4 regions of the Brevibacillus sp. MS2.2 genome follow, and region 3 is predicted to be linked to each of the others. Evidence: riboswitches for the same ligand, from Rfam matches in the RefSeq annotation. Region 3 holds a riboswitch; each other region holds the start of a gene.
The links. A riboswitch is a leader RNA that binds a small molecule or an ion and turns the genes downstream of it on or off. The one in region 3 is predicted to bind S-adenosylmethionine.

Region 1 (4,196 bases), on a different contig from region 3:
CTTCCAGAATGAGAATGTTTTGGGCCTTACATTGACGAAGCAATCCGAGACGGCGTTCGAGGCTCCATACCTTTCCTGTCGGATTGGCAAAGGTAGGAATGACGTACACCATTTTCGGACGATACTGGGCTATTTTTTTCGCCAGATCGTCCAGATCCATCCCATCGGCATCACCGTCTACGGGAATCGCTTTGATTCCCCGAAATTGGAACAACTGAACGGCTGCCAAATAAGTAGGGTTTTCTACGAGAACGACATCGCCTTCGTCTAAATATACACGGCACAACAAGTCTACTGCTTGCTGAGAGCCCGTAGTGATGATCATATTATCTGAACCGACGTTCATATGCTTTTGCTTCATGCGGGATGCAATCCACTCACGAAGCGGCAAGTAACCATCAGTCAATCCGTACTGAAGAGCTTTTGCTCCTTGTTCGAATGCGCGGTTGAACGCTTCGCGCATCTCTGCGATTGGAAAAGAATCCTCTGCTGGCAGTCCACCTGCGAGCGAGAGCACTTGATTGCCTTGGGTCAGCTTCAAGATTTCCCGGACAGCCGAGGAGGATAGTGCTTCAACAGATTTTGAAAATGAGTACTCCATGTTCCGTTCCCCCTTGATTTTGCTTATCCTTGTTTTATCACTCTCCCTCTCGTAAGTCCAATCCTTGGTAGCTATGAGTGGATAGGTTTTGACTATGTCGAGCGGTTGTTCAATCGTTAGTCTTGACACACTTCATGCAAAAAACCCCTCTTCGTATCAAACGAAAAGGGGTCCATATGTATGGGCTATATCTTCCTAGGCAATTCGGAACACACGTGGTTTCTCTGTGTGTGGGAGGAAAGAGAGGTCTACATGCGCGGACGCTTCTTCCATACCAATATCGCTTGCCAACAGTAACGCCTCTTCCTGGAAGGTCGGCGTACAGCTGCCTTCATTCAGTTCACAGAGACGCTTCAATCGCTTCAGTCTCTCTGCGGACTTCTCCACTCTCATGCATTCGTTCGTCAGCTCACAAACGTTAACGTGACGAGCATCAGCGATCATGCTGATATCATTCACATGGACAATCAGTCTTTTGCCTTCTTCTGTTACAAATCCGATCGAGCAAAAATGCGCACCTGACATTTCCAACCGAGTGAGAACAGCATTGGCGTAAACTTCTCCAGTCCGCAAGCGAATCTGGCCTGCTTCAATGGCTCCGCCGATTTTCCGCTCGTTGGCGATCACCGTATACATATCCGTGTAACCGTTAATCTGATAGCGCATGGTACCCTCCCGCTCTCGCTGAGACTAATTATCATTAACAACAATGACATCGTATAATGAAAATCATTATCTGTCAATAATGAGAATGATTTTTATTCTAGAAGAAAAAACCACACTCCATTTATATGGTAGTGTGGCCAATTTGACTCGCTTTTATTTGGTTTTCGTAAATAACCCTAACCGCTCAATCCGTTGGACCGCTTCTGCGAGACGATCTTCATTGGATAACAAAGCCGCTCTCACATAGCCCTCACCTGTCGGACCAAAGCCATTTCCCGGCGCTACGACAACATGCGCTTTTTCCAAAAGCAGGTCAGAGAACTCCACGGATGTGAAGCCGCTTGGAACAGGAAGCCAAGCAAAAAACGAACCTTGTGATGGTGGAGCCTGCCAGCCAATCCGATGCAGATTGGAGTACAAGGCATTGCGGCGGCTTTCGTAGACAGCCACGAGGTCGCGAACGCACTGCTGCGACTCCGTCATCGCTTTGGCTGCCGCCATCTGTACCGCTCCGAACAGACTGACGAAGTAATGGTCCTGAATGAGATTGATCAGACGAACCAGCTCGCGATTCCCTACCATGGCACCAACACGCCAGCCTGCCATGTTGTACGTTTTAGACAACGTATAGAATTCTACGCCCACTTCTTTTGCTCCCGGAACCTGCATGAAGCTGACCGGCTTTTTCCCGTCATAGCTGATCGCCCCGTAGGCGAAGTCGTGGCAGACGACGATTTCATGTTTTCGCGCAAAACGAATCGTTTCCTCATAAAACTCGAGTGGTGCGTTGACTGCTGTCGGATTGTTCGGATAGTTGAGAAACATCAGTTTCGCTCGATCCAAATCAGCTTGGGAGAGCTGGCTGTAGTCTGGCAAGAAGTCATTTTCCGCCTTCAGCGGCATCATGACCATCCGTCCGTTTACGACAGCAACCCCCGACCAATAATCCGGATAGCCTGGATCTGGAACCAGTGCAACATCGCCTGCGTTCATGAGTACTTGGCAAATCTCTACGAGTCCGGTTTTGCTGCCGAACAATATCGCTACTTCTTCCTCCGGATCGAGGTCCACATCAAATTCTTGCTTATACCAATGAGCCACTGCCTGCTTCAGTTCCACGCGTCCCTGAAAAGGCGGATATTTGTGATGGAGTGGTTGTGCCGCTTGTGCCTGTAATTCCTCAATAATGTGCGGCGGTGTCGGCAAATCGGGATTGCCCTGCCCCAGGTTAATGACGTCATGGCCTTGCGCAATGACCTTGTTTACTTTTGCCACCAGGGTCGCAAAAAACTGGGTAGGGAGTCGATCAATCATGTCGGAGGGTTGAATGCGCATCTTTCTTCCATTCCTTTCTTGGGGCCCAATACAGTAAAACCCCCTTTTTCCATACAGAAAAAGGGGGAGATCAGCTTGGTCACGTCCTTATCTGTCAGGAAAAAAATCCTGCTGGAATTGGCACAGCATCTGTCCATCACATGGAACAGATCCGCTGCCGGGCTTCATAGGGCCAGTCCCTCCACCTCTCTGAATAAGTCAAACACACGGAATATACTGTTTTTTCGTCTATATCATACTACTTGAGCACGTATACCGTGTCAAGATGCTTGATTCTGTACGGGTACTTGATGCCTTCTTTTTTGAAAAGAGGTGTGGAAGGCAAAGAATGCGACAGACACCAACGACAAGCCTGCCATCACGAACAATAGTCCCTGCGCATGAATCGATTGGAAAATGAATGCGCCAAGCAATGGTCCGAGCATCCGTCCAGCTGATCCAGTCCCTGCAATCAGCCCTTGAATGAAGCCTTCTCGTCCCTCTGGCGTAAACTGTGCAGCAACAGCCGGCACCGCTGGCCACACGAGCATTTCTCCCAGCGTCATGATGAACATGCCTGCCACAAAGCCTGCATAAGCCGTTGATTGAGACAAAATCAGCATCGACAAGGCAAAAATATAAGCGCCCAAGAGCATTTGTGCCTTTAGCGTACGGGCAAAGCGTCGAATGACCCACGCAATCAACGGCTGACCGAACAGGATCAAGCCGCCATTCAGCGTCCACAACAGACTGTATTGACGGAGTGTAATGCCCAGGGATTGCATGTAAGTCGACAGCACCGTCGTCCACTGTACATAGACAATCCAGCTAATTAATAGCCCCCCGCATAATAGCAGCAAAGCCCCCCATACCACCTTTGACTCTTGCTGTGGTTGTCGCAGCACATCACCAGTTGCTTGCTCAGGCATGCTTTGTCCAGTCGTCGAGTTTTGGCTTTGTTGTTCCACCCTTTTTAACTGACGCGGCAAAATGAGCATGAACATGGCGAGAACGACCACTTGCGAAATGGCATTACCGAAAAACGTCCAGGCAAATGACACACTTGCCAAGAAGCCGCCCAACGCAGAACCGGCAGCTACCCCCACATTGAGGGAGACATAAATCAGATTGATTCCTTTCCGTCCTCCGTCCGGCCATAACACTACGGCCAGTGCATTCATCACAGGAGAAAGTGTTCCGTAAAAAAGTCCATTCAGCAGAAGCAAGGCAACATAAATCGTAAAATCTTGCGTAACACCTAAGCCGATCGATATCAGAATAACGCCAATGGAACCGACAATGATGGTGCGCATTTTGCCCCAGCGGTCAAACATCATCCCGCCGACAATACTCCCGATCAAGAATGCGCCTTGATTTAAAAGCAACAAGAAGCCGGCTACAGTCAGCGGCTTTCCGAGATGGTTGTGAATATAGATCGTGACTAGCGGCCAAATACACGCCATTCCGGTAGAAAAAATGACGGCAGCAATCGCCAATAAACGAATGCTGCTCGGATAGGATTCCCACTTTTGCCTCATGCCTTACTTCTCTCCCCGATGGAAATCGCCGCTTTTTCCGCCTGTTTTGGATTGCAGACTGGTTGGACCGATTATCA
Region 2 (4,196 bases), on a different contig from region 3:
CCAAAAGGCTTCTGTGCAGCTCACCTTTGTCGGTGACATTATGATGTCAGGAAATGTAGAGAAAACCTTACTCGCAAACAGCTATGACTACCCATACAAGCATGTAAGCTCGCTCTTTTTGCAAGATGATATCACGATTGCCAATTTGGAGACACCGATCACCGAAACAGGTGTTGCTGCACAGAACAAGGCGTATGTCTACAAATCGTCGCCACTTGCTGTTCCTGCCATGAAAAACGCTGGGATTGATGTGGTGAATCTCGCCAATAATCACTCCATGGACCAAGGAGTTCCGGGATTACTGGATACCTTTGACGCTTTGGACAAAAACCGGATTGAATACGTCGGCGCCGGAAAGGATGCAAGCCGTGCCTATTCTCCTGTATTGATAGAAAAGAACGGCATCAAGATCGCGATTCTCGGCTTCAGCAGGGTCATTCCCGAAACGAGCTGGTATGCAGGGAATTCCCAGCCGGGTATGGCCGCTTCCTATGATCCTACGCTAGCAGTGAAAGCGATCCAAGATGCGAACAACCAAGCGGATCTCGTCGTGGTGATTGCACACTGGGGCAAGGAACGCTCCGATTATCCTGTCGATCATCAAAAAGAGTTGTCTCGTGCCTACATCGATGCTGGTGCAGATTTGATTGTTGGCGGTCATCCTCATGTCCTGCAAGGTTTTGAACGATACAACGAAAAATGGATTGCGTACAGTCTCGGCAATTTCATTTTCACACGATCAAACGAACCCAAGACTTGGGAAACGATGGTTCTGCAAGCAAGCTGTACGAAAAGTGGTGATTGTGAGCTGACGATGCTTCCGTTTCACGCAGAATTGGGACAAGCTGTACCCATGAATGAAAGCAACGGCGCTGCCCTGCTAAAACGCATTGAATCCATTTCTGAAAGGGTTGACATCCAAAGCGACGGGCGTGTACAGCCGCGTGCAAAAGCGGTGGAGACTGCCCCCTGACAAAAGAAGCCGTGTTTCTAGCTAACTAGAGATACGGCTCTTCTTCTTATGATTCCTCTTTCTTACGCAGATTCGATAATGGGGAAGCAGCGCACTTCTAAGCCAAAATCATTTTTCAATAGGGACTCGTGCTCTTCACTGATTCCTGTCACGATCAAACCTGCGCGCAAGACGCCTCCCAAGTCGAATTGGACTTTAAGTTTATGCACGTTGACTCCTGCCTGCTGAAGGAAATGCAAGACACGGTCTGGCGTAGCAGTATGACATGAGCCCTCCAGATAACACAGGACGTGTTCTTCCGAGTCCACCGTGACACCAGCTTTGGGAGCCGTTTTTTCTTTCCAGGTAGGATGCGGTGTGAATGGCTGTGTCAATAAATAGGCCAAATCCTCGACGACAGCACTCGCTGTAGGGAGCTCTCCTGCCCCTCTTCCTGTAAACAACAAGTCTCCCACGATGTTGCCGGATAGCTGTACAGCATTAAACGCGTCGTGGATTTGCGCCAACGGATGGCTCAGCGGAAGCATGGTTGGTTCAACAGATAGGCGAATTCCTTTCTCAGCTTGATAGGCCTGCGCGATCAGCTTGATCCGGTATCCCAGCTCGCTCGCAATCCGAATGTGACCTGCTGACAAATCTGCAATTCCTTTGCGAACAACATCTGCTAAAGGCAATGATTCTCCGTAAACAAGCTGTGCCAAGATATACAACTTGTACATAGCATCAAAGCCTTCTACATCCGAACGAGGGTCTGCTTCCGCATAGCCCAGCTCCTGCGCTTGCTTGAGCACCTCCTGGTAAGAGAGCTGCTCTGCCTCCATTTTCGTCAAAATGAAGTTCGTTGTTCCGTTGAGAATACCGCGAACGCCTTGAATATCGTTCGTGCGCAGGAACTGCCGGAGCACGCTCAAGATCGGGATGCCCCCTGCCACACTCGCTTCATAGGCAAGATGCACTTGATGCTGATTGGCCAAATCGACTAGCTCTGTTCCTTTTTTCGCCAAAAGTTCTTTGTTGGCAGTTACTACATGGCAGCCCTTTTCGATCAAAGCACGGACGTAGTCATAGGTAGGTTCTACACCGCCCATGACCTCCACCACGATATCCACATCGCTATTCAATACATCCTCAAAGTCTGTTGTCAGTAAAGTCGGGTCGATAGGAACCGCCCGCTCTTTTTCCGAGTCACGCACCAATGCCTTGACGATCTCAATTCGTTTACCCAGACGAGAAGCCAGCTTCTCCTGTTGTGAACGGATCGTTTTGATTACGCCTCCACCCACTGTCCCCAATCCCAATAATCCCACGCGTACCACTTCTGCACTCATCCTGACCACCCCATACCCCGAATTTTAGATAAAAAGAAAAGCCATCTTCGATAAGAAGAAGGCTTGTTAGCAGCTACTGCTCCTCCTCCTTATCTACCAGGACGTATATGTCCTGCAGGAATTGGCACCTTGTCACAAAATATGCGTGACGGTTGCCGGGCTTCATCGGGCCAGTCCCTCCACCTCTCTGGATAAAGAAAATATGAAATTGAAAAAAACCTTCTTCGCTAAGAAGAAGGTTCATCTACTAATGGAGTAACCCGCTTCTTATCTATCGAGACGAAACGTCTCGCAGGAATTGGCACCTTGTCGCAATATGCAACGGTTGCTGGGCTTCATCGGGCCAGACCCTCCACCTCTCTGGATAAGAACCATTTATGCTGTTGAGCTTTATTCTAAGAAATTCCAAGGCAAGCGTCAACAAAATTCTTTCTTTTCTGATTGCAAGCTGATTTGGCCAGGCTTTCTACCTCTTCCATACTGCAGCAAGTGCAATGAAACCCGCCCTCCTGGCATTCCTCAGGCAGCTCTTTTTCCTCGACATATCCGCACCATTGGCAAATCATAAGTTGCATCATCGCACGCCATAAGGAACCTGTTTCCCTCTATGAAATTGTCTATTCTCACTACTACCCTCAGATTTTACCTTATTTTTCCCTATTTTGTGAACATTGTTCGTGGGCCAGTAGCCATTCCTTTCGCCACAAGCCACCCGAATAGCCTGTTAAACTCCCGTTTGCTCCTATAATTCTGTGACAGGGTACGATGATGTTCAGCCGATTTTTTCCGTTGGCATTCCCGACAGCCCTCACCGCATTTTCCTTCCCAATCAACGCGGCTAGCTCCTTGTACGTAATCTTGTGCGCATAGGGAAGAGTGATCAATGTGTGCCAGACTGTTTTCTGAAAGTCTGTCCCTTTCATACACAGGGGAACAGAAAAGGACTGTCTCTCGCCGGAAAAATATTCGTCCAGTTGTTGCCGACAAACGAGGAGAGGCTCTAGGCATTTGTCTACTTGTTCAAGCAAAATGGGTTCGTCCCGATCTGTGAACATGATCGAACATACCCCGTCTTCTGTCCCACTGATTTCCAAGATGCCGAGTGGCGAAACATAATCAATTGTCTGTAATCTCTCCATACAAGACCTACCCTAGATACCGATCTTTCAAAATGGTTCTGTGGTGAGCTTCATGTCCAACAATCACATAGGCCAGCGTCCTTGCAGATAGCTTGTTTCCGTTGGCAAGTCCTGTACGCAACCACGCTTCTGGGGAGATTCCGCGAACCTGCGCGATGGTGGAAGCCCGAACAGCCTTATACTCTTCCACTAAATCAGAGAGGTCTCTTCGCTGAAAACACCCGTGTTCGACAAAAGCATTCTCATCAAAACCAACGAGGGGTGTCTGATCTCCTCTCGCGATTCTCAGCAAGCGATAGCTCATGATGCGTTCTGTATCGACGAGATGACCCAAAACCTCTTTTACCGACCATTTGCCTGGTGCATACCGATAATCAATTTGCTCAGGCGCAAGTGACGAAAATAATGCGACTTGCCTCTCTCCTTGTTGTGTAAGGATCGTTTGCAGATCCCCCTCCGGTACAAGTCCAATATAATAGTCAAAATATGCAGCGTATTCATCCTGCTCTGGTCGTTTGAGCATGCATTTCCCACTCCTCTTCATTCATTTTGGATAGACAAATTATACCACTATGCATCCTCAGCCAAGCATTTCTTGTCCAATACGAACGAACCCGCCTGATCTTCACAGGCGGGTGACCGTCACCATTATACGCTATGTAAGCCTTCAAACAGTAGGACCCTTGCCGGGGCTGCATCCGTGCCGATCAGCTTGAGTGGTGCAGCTACCAAAAAATACTCGCCTGGTGGGACCTC
Region 3 (4,196 bases):
TGCCAAAGGCTTGACTGGCCTTTTTTTATTTCGATGAAACCAACCGTGAAGATAGTACGTAGAAAAAAATGTCATTTCTACAAAGGGAGTGTAACAAAGAGTAACGGAAGGGGCTAATCTATTGGAATCAATCCTCGTAGGGCTAGTTACGATTTTGTTTTCCTACATAAATGGGTTTTTAAACATATTGGGATTTCAACCACCTTATCGAAAAGATACGGATAAAGAAGGCAAGATTAGCTTTTCGAAATTGCTCATGGTGGTAACAGCTTTTGTGGCTATTGATCTGATATGGGCGTGGGTTTTTTAATCATCAAACGGCATAAAAAAACTCGATCTTCCCAGACGTCCGGGAAAGAGAGACACCAGGGGGAGACTCCCCCCTGTTGCATCATTATCGATCGAATGGAAAAAGGCACAGTTCCTCTGCAAAACCTGCATGAAGTTACTGTGCCTTATACGGGAGCATAATGGTGAACTTGGTTCCTACTCGTGGTTTGCTTGATACATTGACCGTTCCGCCAATCGCATGAATGACATGATAGGAATACGTCAATCCAAGACCGGTCCCAGTTGTCTTCGTAGAAAAGTAAATCGTTCCGAGGCGGCTGATCTGTCCTGCATCCATACCGATACCGTTATCCTTGATGACCAAAACGGCTTTGTTTCGCTCGATGAGCAAGTCCAGGGAGACTTTTCCGTCCGAAATATCCGAGCACGCCTCGATGGCATTTTTGATGAAATTCACCAACACTTGCTTGAACTCGTCTGGATTGGCCTTGATCGTTACAGGTCTCTCAAAGTCTTGCAGCGTAAGCTCCACGTTATGCATATTGGCAAAGGGGAGCATCACTTCGCGGATGGCATGGAGATGTTCGCTCACATTAATGATCTCATGCCGTTCCTTGAGTGGCTTGGAAATCGCAAGGTACTCGGTCAAAATGGCTTCTGTCCGTTGGATTTCGTCGAGACTGATGCGAATGTATTGATCGACTTTTACCAAATTTTCCGGACGTTCCTGTATTAGTTTCAAGAAGCCTTTGACAGCTGTCAGCGGATTGCGAACCTCGTGTGCAAGCGATGCAGCAACATGGCTCATCGTCTGGATTTTTTCATTTTGCGCGTGGCGAATAAACAGCTCCTTATCCGAAACGCATTTGCTGAAAAGCGACATTAATAACCAGAGGCCGAAAAAGTTTTGAATAGGAATCACTATGGTGTAGTAAACGAGGTGTTGAGTTACATACGTGGGAAAAAAGTAATAAGTAGTCCCTAAAGCAACCGTTGAAAAAATCGCACTCGTCATAAAAAGATACAGTGTTTTCCGATAACTGGCTTTATAGTGTCGATACAAAAAGAGTGACAAGACAAAATTGACTGTAAGGATCAGCATGGCAACCCATGTTCCTTCGCCACCTAGGTAGTACCGATAAACCAAGGCTTCAATCAGAAGGAGCAAGGCAATCTCGATTCCGCCATAAACCAGTCCGAAAAGAATGATGATGTGTCGGATATCAAAAAACATGCCATTCGTGACGCTCGGGGCGAAGGTCATCGCGAGAAACATGCAGGCTGAGCTGGTGATGACAATAAAGGAACGGCTGTAGTTCCTCATTTTGTCACGGTAATAGATGTTGAAAAACACAAACGGGATAATGGCGAAAAACCATTGAAGAATGACTTCTTTTAATAGACTCATGTAGCATCCCCATCGCAAATATTTGCTAGGCTTGTATCAATCTACGATAATTCGACAAGACACAACAAAATCCCTCTTGATGTTACATAAGAAACTGGAATATTTATCAAGAAAATTCTTTCGGTAAACCCAGTTGACAGATAGGTAATTGCCAGATTATATTCTGTATATACTTATACAAACGTTTTGAAAATAGAAACTACTCTTATCAAGAGAAGGCTGAGGGAATGGCCCTATGAAGCCCGGCAACCTAGCACGAGAGAATGCGTTCTTTCGAGCCAAGGTGCTAACTCCAACAGGTAGAATACCTGACAGATAAGAGGCGAGAATCTTGTCGATTTTTGTCCTCTTTCTCTGTGAAAGAGGATTTTTTGCTTTTGTCATCTGTTGTCAAAAAGAAAAAGGGGGAACATTTGTGATGAAAAAGAAACTGGGATTACTGACTTCACTTGTTGTGGCTGCGTCTGTACTCGTGACGGCATGCGGCGGAGGAACAAGCACCGGAACCGGCAGCACGAACCAGCAGGGCGGAGAGAACGCAAAGAGAATCGCATTGATCATGCGCCAAAACGTAGGGACGTTCTCCGCTCAATACATTAATGGCGTGAAGACAGAGGTGGAGAAAAATGGCGGCGAGTTGACTGTATTCAACGCAGATACCGATCTGGCAAAAATGGCGTCCAACCTCGATGCGGCTGTGAATCAAAAGTTTGATGGCATTCTGATCGACCATGGTACGGCAGAAGCGTTGCAGCAGGGCACGCAAAAAGCCGTGGATAGAAAAATCCCGGTCGTTCTGTTTGATACAGACATCAACATTCCAGGCGTGCCAGTAGTGGCGCAGGATGACAACAAATTGGCAGAGCTGAGCCTGGAGAAGCTGGCGGCAGATACAAACGGCAAAGGCAGCATCGTAAAAATTTGGGTAGCTGGCTTTGCGCCGATGGAAAAACGCCAAGTCACGTATGAAGCTTTCCAGAAGAAATACCCGGACATAAAAGAGATTGCGGCATTCGGTTCTGCTACCAACAATACGGCACTCGATACACAAACGCAGATGGAAGCGATCTTGAAAAAGTATCCGAACAAAGGCGACATCACAGCAGTATGGGCGGCTTGGGATGAATTTGCCAAAGGGGCGACACGTGCCATTCAGCAAGCAGGCCGTACGGAAATCAAAGTATACTCCATCGATTTGAGCGATGAGGATCTGCAAATGATCCAGGCGGAAAACTCTCCGTGGACAGCGACGGCAGCGGTAGACCCATCCAATATCGGACGCATTCATGCGCAAACCGTGTTCCAAAAAATCAAAGGCGAGCAAGTACCAGATAACGTGAAGCTGAATCCAGTGCTGGTGAAACAGGAAGACCTGCCGAAGGATAAAAAAGTAACGATGGGCGACCTGTCCCAATATGTACAAGAGTGGGGCAAGTAAGAACCAAATTGGCTTTTCCCGTTGAGCTGTATCCGTCAACGGGATTTTTCCTTATAGAGGTTGGAATACGCAGGTAAACAGGAGGTGTGAAAAATGTCCACATTGCAGATGAAAGGGATGGCGAAGCAGTTTTCTGGGGTTCCTGCTCTGCGATCCGTCGATTTCGAGGTGCGCGCAGGAGAGGTTCACGCTCTCCTCGGTGCCAATGGCGCGGGAAAGAGTACCCTGATGAAAATCCTCACGGGAGCGTATCAGGCAGATGGCGGTACGATCACCATCGATGGACAGGTCGTGACGATCAATTCGCCGCAGGACGCCAAAGCACAGGGCATTCAATGTGTATATCAGGAAGTGGACACCGCCTTGATCCCGTATTTAAGCGTCGCTGAGAATATTTTACTCGATCAACTCGTCCAGGCGAAAACCAAGGGACTGATCAACTGGCAGAGCTTGTACAACGAATCAGAGCAGATTTTAAAAAACTTCGGCTTCTCTATTCCAGTGAGGATGCTCGTTGAAGAATGTACGCTATCAGAAAAGCAATTGATTTTGATTGCACGGGCGACCGTTCAAAAGGCGAAGTACGTCATTTTCGATGAACCGACAGCGCCGTTGAGCACGAAGGAGAGCGAGCGGCTGTTTCAAATCATTGCGCAGTTGAAAAAAGCTGGGGTCGGAATCATTTATATCTCCCACAGGTTGCCGGAAATCTTTGAAATCTGTGATCGGATCACCATTATGCGCGATGGACAGCATGTCGTGACCACAGACACGGCGAAGACCAATATGGACGAAGTGATCGCGAACATGCTGGGCAAAAGCTTTGACGAGGAGTTCCCAAAGCTTGCAGTGCCGATTGGCGAAACGATTTTTGAGGCGTCAGGTGTGGCTGGCGGCAAAGTACACGGAGTCGACTTGCAGGTTCGCGAGGGAGAGATCGTGGGTGTCGTCGGTCTGGTTGGGGCAGGAAAGACTGAGCTCGCCCGATTGCTCTTCGGTGCAGATGAGGCAAAGGCTGGAGCCGTTCGATTGCATGGAACACGTGTCCAACTGCGCTCG
Region 4 (4,196 bases), on a different contig from region 3:
AGTAGATGACCAGTGCTTTGTCGGCGAGGTAATAATCTTGATCGGGCTTAATCGAAGTAAAGCCATTGAGTGTGGGGATGTTTCTTTCTTTGATTTGACGCTTGATGTTTTCAGAAATCACCTTGACGTAATCGCTTCCTGGCTTGAATAATTCCCGCAGTGTATACAGCTTGCCTGTTTGGATATCTGCAGTGATCGACCCGAGGAAGGTCATGCCATGAGCCATTTGCGGTGTGTAGGCGTAGTTGCTCAACACGACGCTGAAAATACCGCGTTCGTTTGTCTTGATCTCGTAGCTTCCTTGCATTTCTGTATTTCCCGGTACCTGAACCCGTTGCTGCTCATGAATTAAGCCTTGAACCGTTTGAGAAATCGCCCGGTTGATCTCTTTTTCCGCTTGCTGATTGGCTAAGCCTGCCAATTGGGGATAGTAAATCGTAGTGTTCGGACGGCTAATCGTCCGTGTCAGCACAGTGGCTGGCAATTGATTGAGTTCCACTTTTCTCCGGTTGCCTCCTGTACGTGTGAGTTGTGTAATAGCCTATTCGAAATTGTTTTTGGCTGTTCTCACTTTTTTCACAAATTTGGCAAAGGTTTGGCTATATAATGGGGAAAGAATCCGATACATAAGTAATAGGAAAAAGGGGGGCAATTATGATTCAATTGATTCGCAATACCTTGACTGACAAAGAAGGCTTTATGATTTTCATCCTATGGAATCATTTGTGGATGGCGGGACTCATTGCCTACCAAGTGGATGTGAACTTCTGGAAAGTGACGTCCTTGGGATTGCTGGTCACTTTAATTGTTTCGCCGTATTATTTCATTCGCAAAGATAGTCATGTGATTCGTTATCTGGTAGCAATCGGACTCATGTTTTATGCGATTTCATTCGATCACTTTACCACTTATCAAGAGGTTTCGTTCCTCGCCTTCATCGTCATGGGCTTTTTGGCAGCCTATTTGGACTGGAAGCTAGTAGTAACAGCGGGAATTACCCAAATCGTCGTCACGGTTGTCGGGTTTTATACGGGAACGTACGAGATTTTCAACGGTGATTTTTCCGAGCTTAATCTGGGTGTGCGTATCGTAGCGATTCTCATGATGATGGGAGCCGTCACGTATCTGTGTCTCGCCGGACAAGCCTCCCTGCAAAAAGCGCACGACGCAAGGCAGGAAGCGGAAGAGAAGGAGCGCCGTCTGGAAGAAATGCTTTTGAACATCCAGGAAATGACGGAGCAACTGGATCGTACAAGCGATCATGTTCATGAACATGCGGAAGGTACGAAGCGCAATACAGATGAAATGATGGTAGCCTTCAAGGAAGTCGCCGTTGGTATGGAATCGCAGGCGAATTCTACGGTGAAGATCGAAGAAGAGGTTCAATCCATCGACCAGGAAATCGAGGCAGTCACAACACAGACCAATGCAATGAAAACGGAATCGCAACAAAACAACCGTCGTCTGGCAGATAGTGTTCAGATGATGAACGAGCTGTCCTTGCAGATGGAGCAAATTGTGCAGGCAGTCAATGTAGCAGCCTCTACGATTCACCAGCTCAATCGGCAGGCGAATCGCGTAGAGGAAATTGTCGGCGCGATTAATCAGATCGCGACACAAACGAATCTCTTGGCGCTGAATGCAGCGATTGAATCGGCGCGTGCAGGCGAGCATGGACGTGGATTTGCTGTTGTAGCAGATGAGGTACGCAAGCTGGCGGAACAAAGCGCGACAGCTACGCAGGAAATTACCGACATTTTGAAGTCTCTCCATCAGGAAAGTGAGAATGCGGTGCAGCATATGAGCAATGGGGAAACGTCTGTTGCAAAAGGCCAAGAGCTGGCGGTGAAAACAGTGGCCTCCATCGAAGCAGTGCGTGCTGGGATGATGGCCTTCCTGGAAGCGGCTGATCAAGTAAGCTCCAGCATGGACCGGGTAAAAGTGCGTTCCGGTGAAGTTGCCATCGAGATGTCGACCATTACAGCGGTAACCGAGGAATCCGTAGCCAACTTGGAAGAGCTGTTTGCGACAGCAGAAAACCAGCATCAAAAAGTGCGTGAGATTACGGAAGAGCTGGGCGAGCTGAATACGTTGTCTCATCGTCTCCAGCAAACCTTTCACGTAAAATAGGTAGGGGCTGTGGTTCTCGCCAATTTCTCGGTGCTGAAAAGACGACTTTTTAAACTTCGATTTACTTTTAGAAGTGTTTGGAATTGAGAAAAAAGAATTGCATTTTTGAACCGTTCTGCTAGAATGAATTCCATTGTAACTAAATATATTCACCTACCTTATCAAGAGCGGCGGAGGGACTGGCCCGATGATGCCCGGCAACCACTGATCATGTCTATGCATGAACAGAAAGGTGCCAATTCCTGCAAAACCTGTACCATGGTTTTGACAGATGAGGAAGAGAACGGCTACGTACGCAAACTCTTCCTCCGGGAAGAGTTTTTTTGTTGTATTTGTATAGGGAAGGGGGTAATAAACGAACGATAAATTAATTTTATATGAGAATATTCGTAAATGGTATTGAAAAAATGGGTAAAAAGCCGTACATTACCTATTAGGATAAAGAAAAACGTAAAGTTCGGATAGGGAGAGATACATCATGAAGAAGCTATTGCTCGCATTAACGACATTCGCAGTATTGGCAACAGGGTGCTCGACTGGCACAAGCGCACCTGCTGATCAGCCAGGAGGACAAGCGGCAGGACAAGAGGGCGCGGCCAAAAAGCGAATTGCCTTGATTTTGCCCGAGAAAATCGGTGTGAATCCGTTCTTCCAACAAATGGATGATGGTGCGAAGAAAGCCGCACAAGAGCTGGGTGCAGAAGTGAAAACGATTGAATCTACGGACCATGGAGCGATTGAAGAGAATTTGCGCGTGGCTGTTGCAGAAAATTATGATTTGATCATCACTTCTTCCTTTACATCAGAGGATGCATTGAAAAAAGTAGCTACCGAAAATCCTGACCGTAATTTTGCGATTATTGATACTGTAGTGGATTTGCCAAACGTTCGCAGTGTTACCTTCCGTGAGCAGGAAGCAGCTTACCTGGTGGGAGCAGCAGCAGGTCTGGCAACGAAAACGAACAAAGTGGGCATGGTTGTCGCTCTTGATATCCCGCAGTTGAAAAAATGGACAGTTGGCTTCGAAGAGGGCTTGAAAGCGACGAATCCAAAAGCAGAGCTGATGGTCAACTATGTAGGAAGCTTCACTGACCCGGCAAAAGCGAAGGAATTGGCTTTGCTCCAAGCTTCCAAAGGCGCTGACTTCATTAACGGTGCAGCAGCAGTAGGCGACCTCGGCGTTTTCGAGGCAGCGAAGGAAAAAGGCTTCTTCACAGCAGGTCAGGACGTTGACCGTACGACGATTGATCCAGAGCATATTGTTCTGTCCCAATTGAAAGGGACTGACGCGGCAGCTTATGAAACCGTGAAGACCTTTGTAGAAGGAACATTCAAACCAGGTGTTGTTGCGTACGGCTTGAAAGAAAAAGGTGTTGGCGTAACCTATGTCACGCACGAAAGCAAAACGCCTTTGCATGCTTTTATTGGACAAGAAGTGGTGGATAAAGTGAAAGCGATCAGCGATGAGATTGTAGCGGGTACTCGCAAAGTACCAGACCAGTTTTAAAAAGGTAGCTCGGTGCTGAAAAGCTAACTTTTTGAACGCTTATGTAAAGCTTGTGCACAGTGATGGATGTGACCGACTACGGCTGTGTAGTCGGTCTTCCATTTTCATAAAAGGACGTACAGAAATGAGGGAGTGGGAATGACCGATCGCTTGGAAATGAGGGGCATGACCAAGAAGTACGGAGATTTTACCGCCAACGACAAGGTGTCGTTCTCACTGGCAGCAGGAGAAGTCCACGCGATTGTCGGGGAAAATGGAGCGGGCAAAACGACACTGATGCGGATGCTGTACGGGATGGAGCAGCCGACGTCGGGAGAGATCGTGTTAAACGGTAAGCCAGTCGTTTTTCGCGGACCAGAGGATGCGATTCGAAAAGGGATCGGGATGGTTCACCAGCACTTTATGCTCTTCGGAGAATTCAGTGTGACTGAAAATATCGTGATCGGATACGAGCCGAAGCAAGCGGGTTTTTTCAAAAGAAAGGACGCGGAGGACAAGGTGCGGGCGCTGAGTGAGCAGTATCGCATTCCGATTCATCCGCAGGCCAAGGTAGCGAATT

Region 1: it holds a riboswitch for S-adenosylmethionine, as region 3 does, so the genes downstream of both, HP568_RS23630 (pyridoxal phosphate-dependent aminotransferase) here and HP568_RS26040 (sugar ABC transporter substrate-binding protein) in region 3, are expected to answer to the same signal.
Region 2: it holds a riboswitch for S-adenosylmethionine, as region 3 does, so the genes downstream of both, HP568_RS08200 (homoserine dehydrogenase) here and HP568_RS26040 (sugar ABC transporter substrate-binding protein) in region 3, are expected to answer to the same signal.
Region 4: it holds a riboswitch for S-adenosylmethionine, as region 3 does, so the genes downstream of both, HP568_RS00875 (BMP family lipoprotein) here and HP568_RS26040 (sugar ABC transporter substrate-binding protein) in region 3, are expected to answer to the same signal.

What each region holds. Positions count from the first base shown of each region.
Region 1 covers NZ_JABSUZ010000033.1:52,525-56,720, reverse strand. The annotation lists gene HP568_RS23640 (aminotransferase-like domain-containing protein) at 1-601, opposite strand, end outside; gene HP568_RS23635 (hypothetical protein) at 797-1,267, opposite strand; gene HP568_RS23630 (pyridoxal phosphate-dependent aminotransferase) at 1,421-2,602, opposite strand; SAM riboswitch class I at 2,687-2,802, opposite strand; gene HP568_RS23625 (MFS transporter) at 2,863-4,119, opposite strand; gene moaC (cyclic pyranopterin monophosphate synthase MoaC) at 4,123-4,196, opposite strand, start outside.
Region 2 covers NZ_JABSUZ010000007.1:50,530-54,725, reverse strand. The annotation lists gene HP568_RS08205 (CapA family protein) at 1-973, shown strand, start outside; gene HP568_RS08200 (homoserine dehydrogenase) at 1,036-2,301, opposite strand; SAM riboswitch class I at 2,388-2,499, opposite strand; SAM riboswitch class I at 2,566-2,672, opposite strand; gene HP568_RS08195 (methylated-DNA--[protein]-cysteine S-methyltransferase) at 2,949-3,440, opposite strand; gene HP568_RS08190 (DinB family protein) at 3,448-3,963, opposite strand; gene HP568_RS08185 (cyclase family protein) at 4,089-4,196, opposite strand, start outside.
Region 3 covers NZ_JABSUZ010000043.1:33,803-37,998, forward strand. The annotation lists gene HP568_RS26030 (IclR family transcriptional regulator) at 1-14, shown strand, start outside; gene HP568_RS26035 (ATP-binding protein) at 446-1,699, opposite strand; SAM riboswitch class I at 1,902-2,021, shown strand; gene HP568_RS26040 (sugar ABC transporter substrate-binding protein) at 2,118-3,137, shown strand; gene HP568_RS26045 (sugar ABC transporter ATP-binding protein) at 3,231-4,196, shown strand, end outside.
Region 4 covers NZ_JABSUZ010000001.1:203,441-207,636, reverse strand. The annotation lists gene HP568_RS00885 (DUF3298 and DUF4163 domain-containing protein) at 1-499, opposite strand, end outside; gene HP568_RS00880 (methyl-accepting chemotaxis protein) at 655-2,130, shown strand; SAM riboswitch class I at 2,286-2,408, shown strand; gene HP568_RS00875 (BMP family lipoprotein) at 2,609-3,637, shown strand; gene HP568_RS00870 (ABC transporter ATP-binding protein) at 3,776-4,196, shown strand, end outside.